Regions from separate parts of the Stenotrophomonas sp. YJH_SMC_25 genome, predicted to be linked through region 2. Evidence: predicted binding sites of a transcription regulator. Region 2 holds the regulator's gene; the other holds the start of a gene.
The links. Region 2 encodes FliA, which starts transcription of late flagellar genes. Its sites were predicted from a motif close to TAAAGTTTNNCNNNCNNNGGCCGATAA; they were not measured.

Region 1: AC5P7E_RS05355 (methyl-accepting chemotaxis protein) is a predicted target of FliA. The motif match lies at 2,056-2,082, and genes of this name have one in related genera.

What each region holds. Positions count from the first base shown of each region.
Region 1 covers NZ_JCAFSV010000003.1:125,122-128,521, reverse strand. Annotated here, with positions in the region: gene AC5P7E_RS05355 (methyl-accepting chemotaxis protein) at 1-2,027, opposite strand, end outside; gene AC5P7E_RS05350 (arylamine N-acetyltransferase family protein) at 2,231-3,070, shown strand; gene AC5P7E_RS05345 (VOC family protein) at 3,136-3,400, opposite strand, start outside.
Region 2 covers NZ_JCAFSV010000022.1:10,026-13,425, forward strand. Annotated here, with positions in the region: gene AC5P7E_RS19980 (chemotaxis protein CheA) at 1-539, opposite strand, end outside; gene AC5P7E_RS19985 (protein phosphatase CheZ) at 542-1,147, opposite strand; gene cheY (chemotaxis response regulator CheY) at 1,147-1,539, opposite strand; gene AC5P7E_RS19995 (RNA polymerase sigma factor FliA) at 1,597-2,340, opposite strand; gene AC5P7E_RS20000 (MinD/ParA family ATP-binding protein) at 2,337-3,224, opposite strand; gene flhF (flagellar biosynthesis GTPase FlhF) at 3,211-3,400, opposite strand, start outside.

The DNA of each region.
Region 1 (3,400 bases), on a different contig from region 2:
GAGGCCTCGCTGATGCCATGCATGGTCGCGACCACCTGGCCGACGGCCTCGCCGCCGCGCTGGGCCACCGCGGCCGCCCCCTGCACCAGGGCATCGGCGCGGCCCGCGGCATCGGCGTTGCGGCCAACGGTGTCGGTCAACTCGTGCATCGACGCTGCCGTCTCTTCAAGGTTGGCCGCCTGCTGTTCGGTACGCTGCGACAGATCATGGTGACCGGCAACGATCTCACCCACACCGGTGTCGAGGCTGGACGTCGCCTGCTGGATGCGGGTGACGATGCGGCCCAGTTGCGCGACCGTGGCGTTGGCATCGTCGCGCATGCGTGCGAACACGCCCTGCAGCTCACCTTCCATGCGCACGCTGAGGTCACCACGGGCCAGCGCCGCCAGAAGCGCCTGCAGATCGCCGAGGTTGGTCTCGAAGGTCGCCAGCAGGCGGTTGATGCTGGTCGACAACGTGCGCACGAAGCCCTGTTTTCCCTCCAGCGCGATGCGGCCGTGCAGGTCGCCATGTGCGGCGGCGTCGACCAGTGCTGCCACTTCGGTTTCCAGCAGCGTTTCCAGCGCGCGGCTGCGCCACTCCACTGCCACGCCGAGGAAATGCCCTTCGTCGGTGATGGCATTGGCGATCAACTGATAGCGGACGCCGGCATGACCGATCTCGTGCTCCTCGCGCTGGCGCACGCCAGCCAGGCTGGCCAGTGCCGGATGCAGGCGTACCGCATCGCTCCCCACCAGATCTTCAAGCCGGAGTGCAAGCTGCTCCAGCAGCGCCGGATTGGCGTACGCCACCAGGCCTTCGGCATCGATCACCATCAAGCCGGCCTGTGCGCTGTCCAATGCCTGGCGCACGCGGGTGTTGCCGCGGGCCACCGCACGCTCGGTCTCGATGCGCGCGCGCAGGCGCTGCTGCATGTCGACCAGGCGCTGGGCCAGCTGGCCGATTTCATCGTTGGCGTTGTAGACGCGCAGGGTGGTGTCGAGGCGGTCGTCGGCGATGTCGCTGGCGAAACGCAGGGTGTCCTGGATCGGCTGGCGCACCGCACGCAGCACCAGCACCAGGCTGGTGATCAGCACGCCGGCCACCAGCAGCAGGGTCAGTGCGAACACCACGCTCATGGTGCGCGCGCCGGCCTGCTGGCGTGCCTGCGCCCTGGCCAGCGCCGCCACCTGTGCCTGCTGGAATGCGGCCAACGCCGGCGCTACGCCCGTGGCGGTATCCAGCAGCGACTGCGCTTCCACATCCAGGCCGACGCGGGCAGCGGTATACCCCAGCAGTGCGGCCTGATACGCCTCCATCCCGGTGCGCAGGGTGTCCTGCACATCCGCAGGCAGGCCCGCCAGCGCGAGGTCGAACGGCAGCTTCTCCTCGCTGGCGCGGTCGGCGTGGGTGGAATCACCGTCGAGCAGCAGCAGTGCCTCCTGCCTTCGCATCTTCTGCAGGGACAGCGCCAGCGCTGGCCGCTGCTGCACATCCACCTGCGCCTGCAGGGTGTCGGCGGCCTGCTGCAGCTGCGCAGCGAGGCCGGCATCACCACGGCCCATCTCGTCGACCCGTTCGAACAGGGCGGCCACACCCTGCGAGAACGCGTCGGCGGCTTCGGTCAGCGCCTGCAGGGCCTTGCGCCGGCCAGCATCCATCGGCATCGCGCGCAGCGCCTGCAGATCGGTCTGCAACGCCTTCTGCGTGGCCAACAGCTGCGCGCGGTCGGCATCATCGAAACTGCGTGCATACTGGGTCTGCAGGCGACGCGCTTCGGCCACCCGCGTGGACAGGCTGGCAGCCAGATCGCTGCCGCGCTGGTAGCTGGCCTGGCTGCGCGCAGCCAGTGCGTTGGCATGGCCAGTCCAGGCGTAGACAGCAGCGATCGCCACCAGGCCCAGGCCGCAGATCCACAGTGTGGCCTTGAGCTTGTTGGCCACGCTGAGCCGATGTGGCTGCAGCCAGCGCAGCAGCCCGGGGGACGCCGAGTGCAACGCAGCAAGGCGCGTGCGCAGGGACCGGAGGTGGGGGACAACGGCCGACATGACAGACTCCAGGCGGAAAGACGCACCTGTATCGGCCTGACTCAGGACAACTTTAGCGCTTTCTTCGTCTGCGTCCCCCCATCGCTGGTGGACGCGGTCTTTGTACCGGGTGCAGGCGACGGAGGCATGACACGGCCACCGCGCTTGACCTCAACCCCGGTTTGGGGAACACAGTGGACGCCCCTCCCCCGCCCGCTGCCTCCATGACGACGCTCGATGTCCCCCGCTACCTGCAGCGCCTGCAGCTGGATGCACCGCCACCGCGGACCCTGGCCGGCCTGACCCTGCTGCAGCAGCGCCACAACGCACTGCTGCCCTTCGAGACACTCAGCTGCCTGCTGCGCGATGCGGTGCCGATCGACCTGGACAGCGTGCAGCGCAAGCTGCTCGACGAGCGCCGCGGTGGTTACTGCTTCGAACTCAATGGCGGGTTGCTGGCGCTGCTGCAGGCATTGGGCTTCGATGCGCAGCCATTGAGCGCGCGGGTACTGCTGGCCGCCCAGGACGGCGAACTGACCGCGCGTACCCACCTGCTGCTGCGCGTGAACGTAGACAGCGACGATTGGCTGGTGGATGCCGGTTTCGGCAGCCTGACCCCGACCGTGCCGCTGCGCCTGCATGATCCGCAGCCGCAGGCCACGCCGCACGAACGCTTTCTGCTGCAGCGCCTGCCCGACGAGGGTGATTTCGTGCTGTCGGCCGAGTCCAACGATGGTTGGCGGGCGATGTATCGGTTCGACCTGCAGGCGCCGGCACCGATCGACAACGTGGTGGGCAACTGGTACGTGTGCACCCATCCCGATTCCAGTTTCCCCGGGCAGCTGCGCGCGTCGCTGACCGGGCCGGACTGGCGCCGCACCATCGGCAGCGGCAACTACACCGAGTATCGCGCCGGGCAGGCACCGGACAAGCGCCCGCTGCATGATGTGGGGGATGTGCGTGCCGTGCTGCAACAGCGCTTCGGCATGCAGCTACCGGACGACCCGCGACTGGACCCGGCCATCAATGACTGGCTGCAGCGCTCGCGCGCCGCGACCTTGTAGGGCCGAGCCCATGCTCGGCTGAACTGGAGCGGGTGGGCCAACAGCAGCCGAGCGTGGTCTCGGCTCTACAGAGCTGCGCGCGCCTGCAGCGCAATGCGGTTACCTTCGCTGTCGCGGATCTCGGCCACGCGCCAGTCGCCCGCATCGGCGGGTCCGAAGCGCAGCTCGGCGCCCGCTTGCAGTGCTCGCTCCAGGCTCGCATCCAGGTCATCGACGCCGATGTAGACGCGCGCCCCCTGTTCGGAAGGCCGGTAGTCCGCGCCGTGCACCAGCGCAATGCTGGCACCGGCGGCCTCATCAGAGAACGGCAGGTAGGCCATCCGGCAGTCG
Region 2 (3,400 bases):
TCTTCGCTGATCAGGCCGTCGTCGGCCTTCCTGGCCGGCGCGACCGCGGTCGGTGCGTTGCCGCCATGCAGCTGGTCGAGCAGGGCCTCGAATTCGTCGTCGGTGATCAGGTCGCTGCCAGCTGCCGCAGGGGCGGCCGCAGCGACCGGCGCGGCAGTGCCACCGTTCATGTCGAACTGCGCGATCAGGTCCGGCGGCGCATAGCCTGGCTCGGTGCCGGAGGACACGGCGTCCAGCATCGACTGCAGGTAGTCCAGCGATTGCTGGGCGGCGTCGAAGTGGTGGGCCTGCAGCACCGCCTGCCCGGCACGCGCGATGCCCAGGGCCTCTTCAGCGGCGTGGCACAGTTCGACCATCGCGGTAACGCCAAGGAAGCCGGCACCGCCCTTGAGCGTGTGGTATCCACGGAACACGGCGTTGAGCTGCTCGGTGTCCTGCGGTGCCTGCTCCAGCGACACCAGCTGTTCGCCCAGGCGATCCAGGATTTCCTGTGCCTCGATGATGAAATCGGCAGTGATGTCGTCGGATACCGCGCTCATGCTTACAGCCCCAGATCCGACAACAGGTCGTCGGCGTCGTTCTGCGAGACCGCGTGGCGGTCCAGTCCCTTCAGTGCCGGCCCGGCCAGTTCCGGGTCGGTGCGATGCTGTTCCGGCGGCAGGCCGAGTGCGCCGAAGCCCTCGTGCACGCGGCGGACGATGCCGACCACGCGACGGATGATCTGCCCGGTCAGGTCCTGGTAGCTCTGGGTCAGGGCGATCTCGGTCAGGTTGTGGCGGATGCGCTCGAGCTGCGCGTCCTGGCCCGGCTGCAGGCCTTCAGCACGCAGCTGTTCGGTCAGGCTGCGGCATTCCTCGGCCAGGTCCAGGGTGCGGTGCGTGGCCTGTTCGGTCATTGCCACCACGTGGTCCAGGCGTGCGCAGGCGTCGTCCAGCTCACCGGCCTCGCTGGGCACGGTCGGCAGCTCACCCAGTGCCTGCCCCAGCTCGCGGGCCAGCCGCGAGAGGCCGCTCATCATCGGCTGCGTACGCAGCGCGACCAGTCCGTCGATGCGCTGCCGCCAGGCGGCCTCGTCACCGGACTCGAGTGCGTCCAGGGCTTCCTGCAGGCGCAGGGAGAGGGCGCTCTTGTCGACCGTGGTATCCATCAGGCGCTGGCCGCCAGGCGTTCGAAGATCTTGCCGAGCTTCTCTTCCAGCGTCTGCGCAGTGAACGGCTTGATGATGTAGCCGTTCACGCCGTTCTGGGCGGCTTCGATGATCTGTTCGCGCTTGGCTTCGGCGGTGACCATCAGCACTGGCAGGGTCTTCAGCTTGGCATCGGCACGGATCGCCTTCAGCAGCTCGATGCCGGTCATCACCGGCATGTTCCAGTCGGTGACCACGAAATCGAACGGCTGGCTCTGCAGCAGCGACAGCGCGGCATGCCCGTCCTCGGCTTCGGCGGTATTGGTGAAGCCCAGATCGCCCAGCAGGTTCTTGACGATCCGACGCATGGTCGAGAAGTCATCGACGATCAGGATGCGCATGTTCTTGTTCAAAGCAGAGTTCCTTTGTTGTTCATTCCGGGCGGCCGGGGGCAGCCGCCTCGGGCATGTTCATTCTTCCAGGCCGGCGTCCGCCGCCTCGAAAATCTTGAGCCGGCCACGCAGGCGCAGCACCGCCTGGCCGTGGATCTGGCAGACCCGCGACTCGCTCACGCCGAGCACCGCGCCGATCTCCTTCAGGTTCAGTTCCTGCTCGTAGTAGAGCGAGAGCACCAGCTGTTCGCGCTCGGGCAGGTGGCCGATGGCCTTGCCCAGCTCGCGGCCGAACTCACCACGCTCCAGTACCTGCTGCGGGGTCGGGCCGCCCTGGGCGACGGTGTCCAGCTCGCCCTGGTCCTCGATGCGCGACTCCAGGCTCAGCACCTGGCCACGGGCGGCGTCTTCCATCAACCGCAGGTATTCGGGCAGCGGCATCTCCATCGCTGCGGCCACTTCGGTGGCGCTGGCGGCGCGGCCGCTGCTCTGTTCCAGGCGGCGGATGGTGGCGGCGGCATCGCGTGCACGGCGGTGCACCGAGCGCGGCACCCAGTCGCCACGGCGGATCTCGTCGATCATCGAACCGCGGATGCGGATCGAGGCATAGGTCTCGAACGAGGCGCCCTGGTCGGCGTCGTAGCTGCGCGACGCTTCGATCAGGCCCATCATGCCGGCCTGGATCAGGTCGTCCACTTCAACGCTGGCCGGCAACCGCGCGGCCAGGTGGTGGGCGATGCGCCGCACCAGGTCCGAATGCTGGGCGATGACCTCGTTGGCCGCCGAGCGCTGGACTTCCCTGTACTGGGCTGCGCCTTTCATGCGGCCACCCCGCGCTGCTTGAGGATGCGCTCGAGGAAGAACTCGACGCCGCCACGCGGTTCGGTCGGCGCCTGCCAGCGTGCGGTGCGACGCGCGATCTCGGTGATCGCCAGCGCGGCCGGGCTGGACGGGTAGGCCTTCACCACCGGCTGCTGGCGCTGCACCGACAGGCGCAGCCAGTCGTCCTGCGGCACGCAGCCCAGGTAGTTCAGCGAGACATCGGCGAGGAATTTCTCGCAGACGCGGGTCAGCTTTTCGTACAGCACGCGGCCCTCGTTGGGGTCGCGCACCATGTTGGCCACTACCTGGATGCGGTCCACGCCGCGTTCGCGCGACAGCACCTTGATCAGCGCGTAGGCGTCGGTGATCGAGGCCGGCTCGTCACAGACCACCACCACGGTGTCCTGCGCGGCCTGGCAGAAGGTCAGCACGCCGTCGGTGATGCCTGCGGCGGTGTCCACCACCATGATGTCCAGTTCGCGTTCCAGCTCGGAGAACACGTTGACCAGGCCGACGTGCTCGGCCGGGGCCAGCTCGGCCATGTGCCGGCGGCCGGACGCGGCCGGCACCACCAGCACGCCGTTCGGGCCTTCGACGATGACGTCGTCCAGCGAGCAGCGGCCGGCGACCAGGTCGGCCAGCGTGAAGGTCGGGTTCAGCCCCAGGATCACGTCGATGTTGGCCAGGCCCAGGTCGGCGTCCAGCAGCAGCGTGCGCTTGCCCATCCCGGCCAGTGCCACCGCCAGGTTGGCGGACACATTCGTCTTGCCCACGCCGCCCTTGCCGCCAGTGACGGCAATGGTGCGCACAGGGCCGAGCGGCTCGCTGCGGGTGGCCGACAGCGGGAAGGTCTTGGTCAGCTTGGCGTACTCACGCGACGGCATGGTTCAACTCCGGGTTGCAGGGCATATCGGCCGCGCGGCGCAAATCTTCAAGGCGAAGTACGAGATTGGCCGCACTGGCCCGGTGCAGGTCCTCCGGAACGTCCTGGCCATCGGTCACCCAGTTGATCGGGAGGGCGTGGTCCACGGCCACTGACAGGGCGTTGCCGAAGCGGCCG